4 regions of the Bacillus sp. NPDC094064 genome follow, and region 1 is predicted to be linked to each of the others. Evidence: riboswitches for the same ligand, from Rfam matches in the RefSeq annotation. Region 1 holds a riboswitch; each other region holds the start of a gene.
The links. A riboswitch is a leader RNA that binds a small molecule or an ion and turns the genes downstream of it on or off. The one in region 1 is predicted to bind thiamine pyrophosphate.
Positions count from the first base shown of each region.

Region 2: it holds a riboswitch for thiamine pyrophosphate, as region 1 does, so the genes downstream of both, thiT (energy-coupled thiamine transporter ThiT) here and ACQKNI_RS21165 (MTH1187 family thiamine-binding protein) in region 1, are expected to answer to the same signal.
Region 3: it holds a riboswitch for thiamine pyrophosphate, as region 1 does, so the genes downstream of both, thiC (phosphomethylpyrimidine synthase ThiC) here and ACQKNI_RS21165 (MTH1187 family thiamine-binding protein) in region 1, are expected to answer to the same signal.
Region 4: it holds a riboswitch for thiamine pyrophosphate, as region 1 does, so the genes downstream of both, tenA (thiaminase II) here and ACQKNI_RS21165 (MTH1187 family thiamine-binding protein) in region 1, are expected to answer to the same signal.

Region 1 is NZ_JBNNUI010000010.1:91,347-94,551, forward strand. It holds gene ACQKNI_RS21155 (ABC transporter substrate-binding protein) at 1-542, opposite strand, end outside; gene ACQKNI_RS21160 (ABC transporter permease) at 539-1,312, opposite strand; gene ACQKNI_RS21165 (MTH1187 family thiamine-binding protein) at 1,284-1,604, opposite strand; TPP riboswitch at 1,706-1,807, opposite strand; gene ACQKNI_RS21170 (methyl-accepting chemotaxis protein) at 1,869-3,205, opposite strand, start outside.
Region 2 is NZ_JBNNUI010000004.1:335,204-338,408, forward strand. It holds gene feoB (ferrous iron transport protein B) at 1-1,180, opposite strand, end outside; gene ACQKNI_RS12305 (FeoA family protein) at 1,177-1,404, opposite strand; TPP riboswitch at 1,599-1,700, shown strand; gene thiT (energy-coupled thiamine transporter ThiT) at 1,787-2,446, shown strand; gene ACQKNI_RS12315 (sensor histidine kinase) at 2,654-3,205, opposite strand, start outside.
Region 3 is NZ_JBNNUI010000005.1:252,309-255,513, reverse strand. It holds gene lldP (L-lactate permease) at 1-1,300, shown strand, start outside; TPP riboswitch at 1,372-1,487, shown strand; gene thiC (phosphomethylpyrimidine synthase ThiC) at 1,600-3,205, shown strand, end outside.
Region 4 is NZ_JBNNUI010000007.1:3,544-6,748, reverse strand. It holds gene ACQKNI_RS16580 (ABC transporter permease) at 1-217, opposite strand, end outside; gene ACQKNI_RS16575 (ABC transporter ATP-binding protein) at 217-966, opposite strand; gene tenA (thiaminase II) at 935-1,630, opposite strand; TPP riboswitch at 1,715-1,817, opposite strand; TPP riboswitch at 1,878-1,989, opposite strand; gene ACQKNI_RS16565 (SH3 domain-containing protein) at 2,259-3,205, shown strand, end outside.

The sequences.
Region 1 (3,205 bases):
CGGCCAATTGATCTAAAGAAATCAGTTTGCCCTAAAATGATTTTTTCAACTTTATTAAAATCAGCTTGATGCTTATCCATAATTGTTTTTAACGTCGCTTCTTCCGCTGGTCCTCCCCAGCCTCCGTAACGTTTACCTTCAAAATCCTTCGGTGACGTCATATTATCTTTTTTTAGCGATGCAAAAGCAGACGTGTTATGCTGAATAATCGCTCCTACAGACACAACAGGAATCCCTTCCACACGAGCTAATGTGACATTTTCTTGTGCACTTATTGCGAAATCAGCTTTTCCTGAAGCTATCATTTGCTCCGCTGTCACATTATCACCTGGCTGGATAATTTCTACATCTAACCCTTGTTTTTTGTAATAATCCTTCGCTTTCGCTACATATAAACCGGTATGATTCGTATTTGGAAACCAATCTAATACTACTTTTACTTTTTGATCTTTACTTGCACTTTCTTCTTTCTTCGCCGGATTACATCCAGCCACCCCTACTGCTAATAAAGCAGCTAACATCACTTTTAAACCCTTTTTCATTTCCTACCGTCCTTTCTATATATCCATGGTGCTATTATTCTTGCCATAAACTCCACGATAAAATACAGACATAGTGTCACCATGACGATAATCGCTGCAACACCAAATACTCGGGCAGTTAAAAAGGATTTTGTTGCTCTCGTAAGCATAACCCCTAACCCTTCACTTGCACCGAGCCATTCTCCGATAATTGCCCCCATTACGCTATATGTAACTGCAATTTTTAAGCCTGAAAAAAAGTATGGGAGCACTGCTGGAAACTTTACTTTTTGGTAAACTTGCCATTTCGTTGCTTTCATCGTTTGCAACAATTTCAACATGTTTTTATCTACTGTTTGAAAACCTTCTAAAATGCTAAGCGCAATTGGGAAGAAACAAACGAGTATGACTACCATTACTTTCGGCAACATCCCATATCCAAACCAAATAATAAATAAGGGCGCAAGTACAACGATTGGAATTGTTTGCGAAATAACGAGTAACGGATTTATTAAAATACGAAGTAAAGGGATAACGTCCATAAGAATTGCAATGCTCGTCCCGAGTAAAATCGCAAAAAACAGTCCGATTATAACTTCCTGCAGCGTTTGCATCGTATTTGGTAATAGTAAATCTTTCATCCCAATTAATTCTTGAACAATGGCAGAAGGCTTTGGCAAAATCCACGGTTCAATTTTAAATAATGAAACAGATCCTTCCCATATTGCAATGAGAAGGATAAGCCAAATAGTTGTAATTAGTTTAGATTGCTTCTGGTTTTGCATATTCATCACGGTACTTCCAAACCTTTTCATCTATCGTTACACCAGTGCTTGGACGATAATGGATTTTAATCGAAGTAATCACTTCTTCTGCTCCAGCATCGACGCATGCTTGCTGTGCACGTTTCACGACATCAAGAAGTACATCTAATTCTCCTTCCAGCGTTGTTTCCATTGCTCCTACTTCATAACGAACTCCCGATTGTTGCACAACTTCAATTGCTTTATCAACAACAGAATATACATCTTTGTTCTTCGCTTGCGGTACTACTGAAAATGACATTGTAACTTGTTGTGACATAATAAATTCCTCCTTAAATATAACTTTTCCAAAAAAAGAAAAGGCTTTCCTACCATGTAGGAAAGCCTTGTATACAAGTTATTCTATAATAACTTATGCTACATCACTTTAAAGTAACTCCCTACGCTGGCATTATCCAGATCAGGTTGAGGGTCGATGTATACTTACATCCTCTCAGCCAATTGGCTCCCCGGTTCTTAATTCGTTTTCATTGTAGCATGATTTATTTTATTGAACAAACAAAAGCGTGCATAATCATTTCATTTAACTTTTAAATTCCCCAATTAATTCTTGTAACTCCTGTGAAAGCCAGCTTAAAGAAGTAGCTAATTCGGCAATATCTTGTACAGACATTTCCTGTTCTTTCATACTCTCTTCAATATTACTACTATTCGCATACGTATTTGCGATATGTGATAGTTCATTTACAACACGAACAATATTTTGGCTATTTTGCAGTATATCACTTGAATTGCTAGAAACAGTTCTAACTTGATTTGTAACAGATTGTGCTGATTTTGAAATTTTTTCAAAGAAGGAGCCACTACTTTGAACGAGCGTAATTCCAGACTCTACCTCTTTTGAACCTTTTTGCATTGAAACAACAGCTTCTTCCGTTTCAGCTTGTGTTTCCCCTATTAATTTTGCTATATCTTTTGCTGATGCTTCCGTTTGTTCTGCTAATTTACGCACTTCATCGGCAACAACAGCAAACCCTCTTCCAGCCGCTCCAGCACGTGAAGCTTCAATAGAAGCATTTAAAGCTAATAAATTTGTTTGATTTGAAATGCCAGTAATTACAGTTACAATATCACTAATTTCTTTTGATCTTGTTTCCAACGAATAAATAATTGAAGATAAATCTTGTACTGCATTTTGTATTATGCCCATTTGATTAATCGCCTGTTCAATAACACCATTTCCTTCTACTGAATGATGCTCCATACCTTCAGATGCTATCGCCATTTGTTTTGCAGCATTCGTTATCTCTTCCATCTTATCTTCCATTTCATATACAATACCTAAATACTGTTGTACTGAAGTTTCTTGAGACTGAGCGCCAGCTCTTAACCCAACCATAGAACTTACGATTTCTTGAACTGCCATACTATTCTCTTTCGTACTCGCTGACAATTCTTGTGAAGATGAGGAAACCTGTTCTGCTGTCTGCTTCACTTTATCTACAATTCCTTTAAACTTCTCGATGGTATTATTAAAATACGCATTAATAATACCAATATCATCTGGTCTTTCCTCTAATTTAACACTTAAATCACCTTCACCGACTTTGCGCAATCCTTCACGCAAATCTCGCAATGGAGCAAGTGCATTACGTACAATTAAGAATTGAATAACAGTTGCAATTAAAACAGAAATACAAATAAACATTAAACCTTGTATAATGAATTTTCCCTTTGTACTAGGAACAATAGAGGCATCTACATCCGCTGCAACAATCGCCACAATATTATCGTCTCCATCTTTAATTGGCTCTAATATCGTTACCCATGATCCTAATGCGTCTTCATATACTACTGTCATGTTTGCTTTTTTCGTGCTCATTACCTTATCATATGCTTTCATCCAAAGATCTGGTTGTT
Region 2 (3,205 bases), on a different contig from region 1:
TCATCGGAATAAAAGCTTTACCGTTTAAGCCAAAGAACTCCATAATTCTATCCATAACAACTGCAATTCGCGCCATATATCCTGAGTCTTCTAATAATGAAATGAAAAAGAATAGTGCAAAGATTTGTGGCACGAATACTAACACAGCACCAACGCCGGCGATAATACCTTCTGTAACGAGTGCTTGAATAAAATCAGAGGCACCAACACTTGTAAGTCCAGCCGTTACCCAATCCGTAAGCTGCCCACCAAAAAAGCCATCTAACATATCAGATAACGGTGTCCCAATCCACGTAAACGTAACCTGAAAAATAAAAAACATAACTGCTAAAAAGATTGGAAGTCCTAAAATTTTATGTGTAATTAACTTATCGATTTTTTCCGAAAAAGGAATTTTCCCTTCTTTCTCATGCTTCATAACATTTGTTTTTAACTTTTCAATATACGCTTCACGAGTTTTGTAAATGTGCTCCTCCAACGTACAATCAAGTTTTCCTTCTAAGCGAGATCGAACGGCTACAAGTTCCTTATAAATTGGTAGTGCTTTCATTTCTTTTTCTACTACTTCGTTATTGCTTAGAAATTGAAGGGCTAACCATCTCGGATGCTCATAATTCGCTGTCTCTAAAAGAGCAATTACTTCTCCAATTCCTTCATCCATTTGTACACCATATGAAATAATGAATGGTTCTTTCTCTTTTTTGCCATTCTCTTTAAGAGTCGTAAGTAATTCTTCACAGCCTTTTCCGGTTCTTGCGATGACAGGAACGACTGTTACACCTAATATTTCTGATAATCGTTTTACATCAATAACAATTCCTCTTTGCTTCGCCACATCAACCATATTTAAACCAATTGAAACCGGCTTACCAAACTCAAGTAATTGCAACGTTAAATGCATATTTCGCTCAAATTGCGAAGAATCCACAATATTTAACATATGATGAAATTCGTCTGTTAGTAGAAAATTCGTAACGACACCTTCATCACGTGAAACTGGATTTAAATCATAGACGCCTGGTAAATCAATTAATGTTCCTTGCTTATCTTTTAATTTACCAACCTTTTTTTCTACTGTTACACCGCTCCAATTTCCTACATACTCATAAGAACCAGTAAGCGCATTAAATAATGATGTTTTCCCTGTATTCGGATTCCCTAGCAAAGCTACCTTATTCACGCTAATTCCACCTTTATCATTTTCGCGTCACAATGACGAATACTAATTAACTGCCCACGACACTCCAATGTACAAGGACCTTTAAACATCGCTTTCTGCTTTATACGAAGCTCGCTTCCTTCAGAAAGACCAAAAGCAGCCAGTCTTCTTTTTAATAACTGATCTAACGACTGAATACTTTTTACTAACACTTTCTCACCAATCTTAATATCTACTAAACTCATAACCTTCCCCCTCAGAAGAGAATGATAATTATTTTCAAGAAAATTATAGCATACTCTATTTCATTTGGACTATACCTTTTTGCTTCATATTTATTAACATTTCAATACAATTATATTTCAATAATTGTCATACTAGATTCATTTGCCATTCTCATCCATTTCGCTTACAATAAACAATAGCAAATAAAGAATCTCGTTATTACAGGGGGAGCCATGCCGCTGAGAGGGAACACTTCGTTCCGACCCTTCGAACCTGTTAGTTAATGCTAACGCAGGGATTGTGCAAACGTCCGAAATACATACCTCTTTTTTATTTACGTATTTCGTATCCTCCTATGATATCTATTCTTTTTTGTATAACTTGGATTTAGGGGGAGACAACATGCGTAACACCAATTTACAAGCGATGATCGAATCTGCTATTCTTGCAGCCTTCGCCATGATTATCGACATTTTACCACTATCACTTAAACTTCCAACAGGTGGTTCCATTTCATTTGCAATGATTCCTATTTTTATTATCGCATACCGCTGGGGCTTCAAAATGGCTTTCTTAGGAGGCTTAATTTGGGGACTATTACAAATTGTTGTAGGTGATGCTTACATTTTAACACCTATTCAAGCATTCATTGAATACTTCATTGCCTTTGCTTTTATCGGATTTGCTGGTTTATTCTATCGTCCAATTCAAAAAGCACTTGCAGTATCTAACGAAGACCAATCCAGTTTGGGTAGCCGTAAAGATAAACCCGCATCAAAACAAAACAAAAAAAAGAACGCACTTGTTTACATTATTCTTGCCACATTTGTCGGTAGTTTCGCTCGCTACTTCTGTCACTTTATCGCCGGTATTATTTTCTGGGGACAATATGCACCAAAAGGTCAATCTGCTGTGCTATATTCATTAATTGTAAACGGTAGTACAATGATTGGTTCTTTCGCTTTATGTACAGTATTACTACTCCTTTTATTTAGAACTTCACCACGCTTATTCAAAAGCATCGGTGCTTCTCAAATGAATACATCAAAGAAGAGCGCTTAATTAGCGCTCTTCTTTCATATCGTAATATCAATTAAAAATACAATAAATGCGCAAAAGAAAATAAATACCATTATACTTAGCCACTTGCTATGCACGGTTTATCGACTCCTTACACAACCTCATTTTCTAACTAAATTATACCCTTTAAAAATAAAGATTAGATAAAGATAATATAAAAATAAATAAAAAAAGCGTAGATCATATTGTCTACGCCTTTTTCGGTAAATAGAAGTAAAATAACACACCATCCCCTGTATTCTTTACCCCATATTCAGCATCGTGTAGTTCTAAAATATTCTTCGAAATGGCAAGACCAAGCCCCGTTCCACCTTGTGAACGCTGACGAGCTACATCCACACGATAAAAACGATCCCAAATTTTATCTAATTGTTCTTCTTCAATGTGAGTACCTGTATTTTCAATACATACTTTTATGCGATCCTTCTCATCTATTGTAGAAATAATAATATCCTCTTTATTTGGTGTATAACGAATTGCATTCGTAATGAAATTTACGATGACTTGTTCAATCCGACCTTGATTTGCTATCACTTCAAATGAACGTATATTTTTATGAACACAAAGTTCTTTTTTTTCTATGTCCACAGAAAGGTATTCACATATATCTTCAATTACTGTATCAATATAAAATGAATCCTTTTTCATTTTGTATGTACCTGACTCAAATTTAGCTAACTCAAGCATATCCAAAATTAACGTATCCATTTTGTCTACTTCTCGTTCCATCGCTTGAAAATA
Region 3 (3,205 bases), on a different contig from region 1:
CGGATTTTCATTTGGAGCATTTTTGGAAGGAGCAGCAGGGTTTGGGGCCCCAGTAGCGATTACGGCGGCGCTTCTTGCAGGTCTTGGATTAAATCCTTTATATGCAGCTGGTCTTTGTTTAATCGCAAATACGGCGCCGGTAGCGTTCGGGGCAATGGGAATTCCAATTACAGTTGCTGGACAAGTAACAGGTATTGATCCGCATAAAATCGGACAAATGGCTGGACATCAGTTACCGTTCCTATCATTATTTGTTCCGTTCTTTATCGTATTTTTAATGGATGGATTTAAAGGTGTAAAACAAACTTGGCCTGCGTTATTTGTAGCGGGTAGTTCATTTGCAATTACACAATTCATTACAGCGACATTCTTAGGACCAGAACTTCCGGATATTACATCAGCGCTTGTAAGTTTAGTAAGTTTATCGCTATTCTTAAAAGTTTGGCAGCCGAAAGAAATTTATCAATCGAAGCAAGCGGATGGTGAAGTAGCAGCAGCAACAACTACGGCAGATATGCCGAAACTAACAGTAGGAAAAGTAGTAAAAGCATGGTCTCCGTTCATTATTTTAACTGTAATGGTAGTCATTTGGAGCCAAAGTTTCTTTAAATCGTTATTCGCTCCGGGGGGCGCATTAGAGAGTCTTGTATTTAAGTTTGAGGTACCAGGTTTACACAATTTAGTAATGAAGGCGGAGCCAATTGTAAATAAACCGACGCCTTACGAGGCAATTTTGAAGTTTGACGTAGTATCAGCAACAGGAACAGCAATCTTAATTGCTTGTATCATTTCTATCTTTATTTTGAAAATGAGTGCAAAAGATGCAGTAGCGACATTTAAAGAAACGTTAAACGAACTTAAGATGCCAATTCTATCAATCGGATTCGTATTAGGGTTTGCCTTTATCGCAAACTATTCTGGTCTATCTTCTACACTAGCATTAGCACTAGCTGGAACTGGCGGATTATTCCCGTTCTTCTCCCCATTCTTAGGGTGGATTGGCGTATTCTTAACAGGTTCCGATACGTCAGCGAATGCACTGTTCTCGAATTTACAAGCAATTACAGCGCAGCAAGTCGGTGTATCTGAAGTACTTCTCGTTGCAGCAAATACAACGGGCGGTGTAACAGGGAAAATGATTTCTCCGCAATCGATTGCAATTGCTTGTGCGGCAGTTGGACTTGCTGGAAAAGAATCAGACTTGTTCCGCTTCACGGTGAAACATAGTTTGTTCTTCGTCATTATTGTTGGTATTATGACGTATGTTCAAGCATATTATTTAACGTGGATGATTCCATAAGTGACAAAAGAAATAAAGTTTGCATTTTTCGGATTATCGTGTATGATGGGAAAGTATTGAAAATTAAATCAGTGATAAACTAGGGGTGCCTAACGTATGCGTAGGCTGAGAGAGAAGCGTGTGAACTTCTTAACCCTTTGGACCTGATCTGGCTCGTACCAGCGTAGGGAAGTTAACGGCTTTACATAATGATGTCTTTTATGAGCCAGGTCCTTATTTTTTTATGGACCTGGCTCTTTTTATTTTGGCATGCGCTGGCCATATCTCGTCCTTGTCACGAACAGGGGGCAACAAAAGTTATGAAACAATCTGTTTCGGCTGAGCAAATTGAATTGAAATCGAGTTTACCAGGGAGTAAGAAAGTATATGTGGATGGACCGCGCGCAGGTATGAAAGTGCCGATGCGTGAGATTGAACAAAGCGAAACGAACGGCGTCCAAAATCCACCAATCCGTGTGTATGATACGAGCGGTCCTTATACGGATCCCGAGTATAAAGTGGAGCTGGAAAAGGGGTTGCAGGCGCCGCGCCATTCTTGGATCGTGGAGCGCGGGGATGTAGAGGCATACGAAGGGCGTGAGGTGAAACCAGAGGATGACGGTGTGAAAGTGGCTTCGAAACATACACCTGTTTTCCCGCAAATGGATCGCCAGCCGCTTAGAGCGAAGCAAGGTGCCAATGTAACGCAAATGCATTATGCGCGTAACGGTATTATTACGTCTGAGATGGAATACGTTGCGATTCGTGAAGGAGTAGAGCCTGAGTTTGTTCGTAAGGAGATCGCAGAAGGCCGTGCTATTTTACCAGCGAATATTAACCATCCGGAAGCAGAACCGATGATTATCGGGCGTAATTTCCACGTGAAGGTAAATGCAAATATCGGAAACTCTGCTGTATCTTCTTCTATTGCAGAAGAAGTAGAGAAGATGACGTGGGCGACTCGCTGGGGTGCAGATACGATTATGGATTTATCTACAGGTAAAAACATTCATACGACGCGTGAGTGGATTATTCGTAACGCACCGGTACCAGTTGGAACAGTGCCGATTTATCAAGCGCTTGAAAAGGTAAACGGAATTGCAGAAGATTTAACGTGGGAAGTGTATCGTGATACGTTAATTGAGCAAGCGGAGCAAGGCGTTGATTACTTTACGATTCACGCAGGTGTATTACTTCGTTACATTCCAATTACGGCAAAGCGTACGACAGGTATTGTTTCGCGTGGTGGTTCAATTATGGCGCAGTGGTGTTTATTCCATCATAAAGAAAACTTCCTCTATACTCATTTTGAAGAGATTTGTGAAATTATGAAGCAGTATGATGTTTCGTTCTCTCTAGGAGATGGATTACGTCCAGGGTCGATTGCAGATGCAAATGACGAAGCACAATTTTCTGAGCTTGAAACACTTGGTGAATTAACGAAAATTGCTTGGAAGCATGATGTGCAAGTTATGATTGAAGGACCTGGGCATGTACCAATGCATTTAATTAAAGAGAATATGGAGAAAGAACTTGATATTTGTCAGGGCGCGCCATTCTATACACTTGGACCGTTAACGACAGATATTGCACCAGGTTATGACCATATTACATCGGCAATTGGAGCTGCAATGATTGGCTGGTTCGGAACGGCGATGCTTTGTTATGTAACGCCGAAAGAACATTTAGGATTGCCAAATAAAGATGATGTTCGCACAGGGGTTATTACGTACAAAATTGCAGCACATGCGGCTGATCTTGCGAAAGGGCACAAAACGGCTCATCAGCGTGATGATGCACTTTCAAAAGCACGCTTCGAATTCCGTTGGCGTGATCAATTTAATCTATCTTTAGATCCTGAACGCGCGATGGAATATCACGATGAAACGTTGCCGGCAGAAGGAGCGAAAACAGCTCATTTCTGTT
Region 4 (3,205 bases), on a different contig from region 1:
ATACGACAGAAATAACAACACCTATTAAAACGACGTATAACGTTGCCGGCAAATGAACCGTAAATAATATATCTTTTAGTTTCCATATCTTCATTACGATTGCAGACGGTGACGGTAAAATGTACATCTCATCTACAATTCTTGCGCCTATTTCCCACATAACAAGTAAAATACTAGAAAGTGTAATGGCAGGAACTAATTCTTTCAATCGGTTCATCATACAAGTACCTGCCTTTGTAACATACTAAGAAGTTCCTCTTTCAGCGCTAACACGTCCGGTTTATATAAATCCTTTCGTGTTCTGTTATGGCCAAGTGGCACAATTCGCTCAGTCAAAGTCGTTATCGGTTGCTGTTCCACTACTAAAATTCGATTCGAAAGGAACAATGCTTCTTCAACATCATGAGTAATGAATAAAATTGTTTTTTCCCACTCTTTCCATTGTTCAAACAACCATTCTTGCAAAGAAGCCTTCGTTAAAGCATCTAACGCGCTAAACGGTTCATCTAATAACAATATCTCTCCGCCTGTTAACAATGTTCGAATAAAAGATACACGCTGTCTCATACCTCCAGATAAATCTTTCGGATATTTTTTCTCGTATCCTTGTAAACCAAATTTATGCAACAGTTCCTTTGCCTTCACTTGCGCTTCTTTCTTCTGCACACCTTGGCACTCTAGCGGCAGGGCCGCATTTTCAATAATCGTTCTCCATGGCAGGAGCATATCTTTTTGGGGCATATACCCTACAGGATGACTCTTTGTTTCTGTCAGCTCTATCTTTCCAGCGCTTGCTTCTTCTAAGCCTGTTATAAGGCGAAATAAAGTACTTTTCCCACAACCACTTGGTCCGATAATACTGACAAATTCTTTATCTTGTATAGAAGCATTTAATTCACTGATGATTGGTTTCTCATCATAATGAAAAGAAACATTATGAAACTGTAGTATGTTCTTGCTCCTCAAATCCCCACATCTCCTTACGATAGGACATATCCCAGAATAAATATTCAAATCGGCTGGAATATAAGAAAATCTCCTCTAATCGTTCTAACTCTTTCTCTGACTTTCCAACTGCCATTTCATTTAATAAATCAATTAACCAAACACAAAGATTACCGTATTCTTCAGAACTATATCCTTGAATCCATTCGCCAAAGAACTCATGATCTCTTGCTCCCGGAATATCATTTAAACGCTTTCCAATTTCCCAGTAACTCCACATACACGGAAGAAGTGCTGCGATTAATTCTGCAAGTGTGCCATTTTGAGATACTGACATCATATAGTTTGTATAAGCTAAATTTTTAGCAGATGGTTTTGCAGATTCCATTTCTTCTACAGAAATACCCAGTCGTTTTGCATATTGTTTATGAATCGTCATTTCTCCATTTAATATTCCATCAATTTGTTCAGCAAATTTCCCCATTATTTGTGGGTTCGTTGCCTTTACAACACCAATTGCATATAGCTTTGCATAATCTAATAGATATAAATAATCTTGAATAATATAATACTGAAATCTATCTTTTTCTAACGTACCATCCCCCATACCTACTACAAACGGATGATTATGACTTTTCTCCCAAACAGGTTGCACAGTTTCTAATAATCTATCGCAAAACTTCATTTCTATTTCCCCCTTCAATATATATATCTAAATAAAAAAACCACTTCTATATAAGAAGTGGTTACAGCAAATAAAATTATACATTTATTCGTTGTTCCACTTCCCTTCGCTAGTATTACCTAGATCAGGTCTGTAAGGGTTAAGGATTAGTCCTCTCTCAGCACATCAAGCACCCCTAGTGGTTTCAATATGAAATTTTTAAATAAAAAAGCCCCGTTTCTATACGCAAAGAAACGGGGACTCATAGTTAGTGTCCGAATTGCTTCCCTACGCTAGCATAATCTAGATCAGGTAATGAAAAGGATCAAAGGCTTACGGCCTACTCTCAGCTGGCAACACCAGCTCTCCTAGCAAACTATAAAATTATCACTGTCAGTATAACACCGTAATAAGACATCATCAACTGTTTTAATTTTCTCAATTGTCAACAAAATCATCAAGCTATACAATAATTATATTCCATTTTAGAAAATGATATCCTAATTAATTGGATTAAAAAGAATCATTATCCTCAAAAAATTTATTTTTATATTGATTTCATATTACATTTATGTGAATACCCCCACTATATTATATCTTTATACTATAATAAAATTACAACTATACAACTAGAGGAGGTCTCTATTATATGAATATGAAAGCTACTGCTTTAACAGCAACTACTGTCGCAATTGCTTCTTTACTACCTTCTATGGGCGAAACAAATGTACAAAAAGCAAACGCTGAACAATTATCTAATGTTAAAACTGGATATGTCAAAGTCGACCAAGCAACTTTACATAAAGAAGACAATACAAATAGCACATCTATTGATACGATCCGCTTTAATACGAAAGTGAATATACTTGAAACAACGAATGATTGGTATAAAGTATCTGTTAATAATAAAGTAGGTTACGTACAAAAAGATGCTATTCTACTAAAAAACAAACTTCAATCTAATAATCAATACATCGTCAATGCTAATGCATTAAACGTTCGCTCTGAACCTAATTTAGAGTCTTCAATTTTAGATGTATTACCAAACGGTAAGTTCATTACCATTCAAGAAGAACAAGGCGAATGGTATAAAATTTTACATAATGGTCAAACAGGTTATGTACAAAAAGCATTCATATCTAATGGTTCACAGCCTTTAGTAAAAGGAACTACAGTTCAAAATAATACGAAGTACACAGTTGCAACACCAAAACTTAATGTACGTAGTAATGCTAGTACAAGTAGTGCTCTACTTGGTTCATTACAAAATGGTACACAAGTACAAGTAGTAGAAACTGTAGGAACTTGGTATAAAATTCGTTTTGGTACAGGATACGGATATGTGGCAAAACACTATATAGTACAAAATCAACCGCAATCACAAGCTCAAACAGCTCAATCTTCTTCAATTCCAGCTGCTTTCAAATTTCCTACTCAAGGAAAAGTTAGCTCAACCTTTGATATGCGCTGGGAACAAATGCATTATGGTATAGATATTGCAGCACAAGGTAACGTCTCTATTCAAGCTGCTGCTGCAGGTAAAGTTGTGAAATCTTATTATTCAGCTAGTTATGGTAATGTCGTGTTCATCTCCCA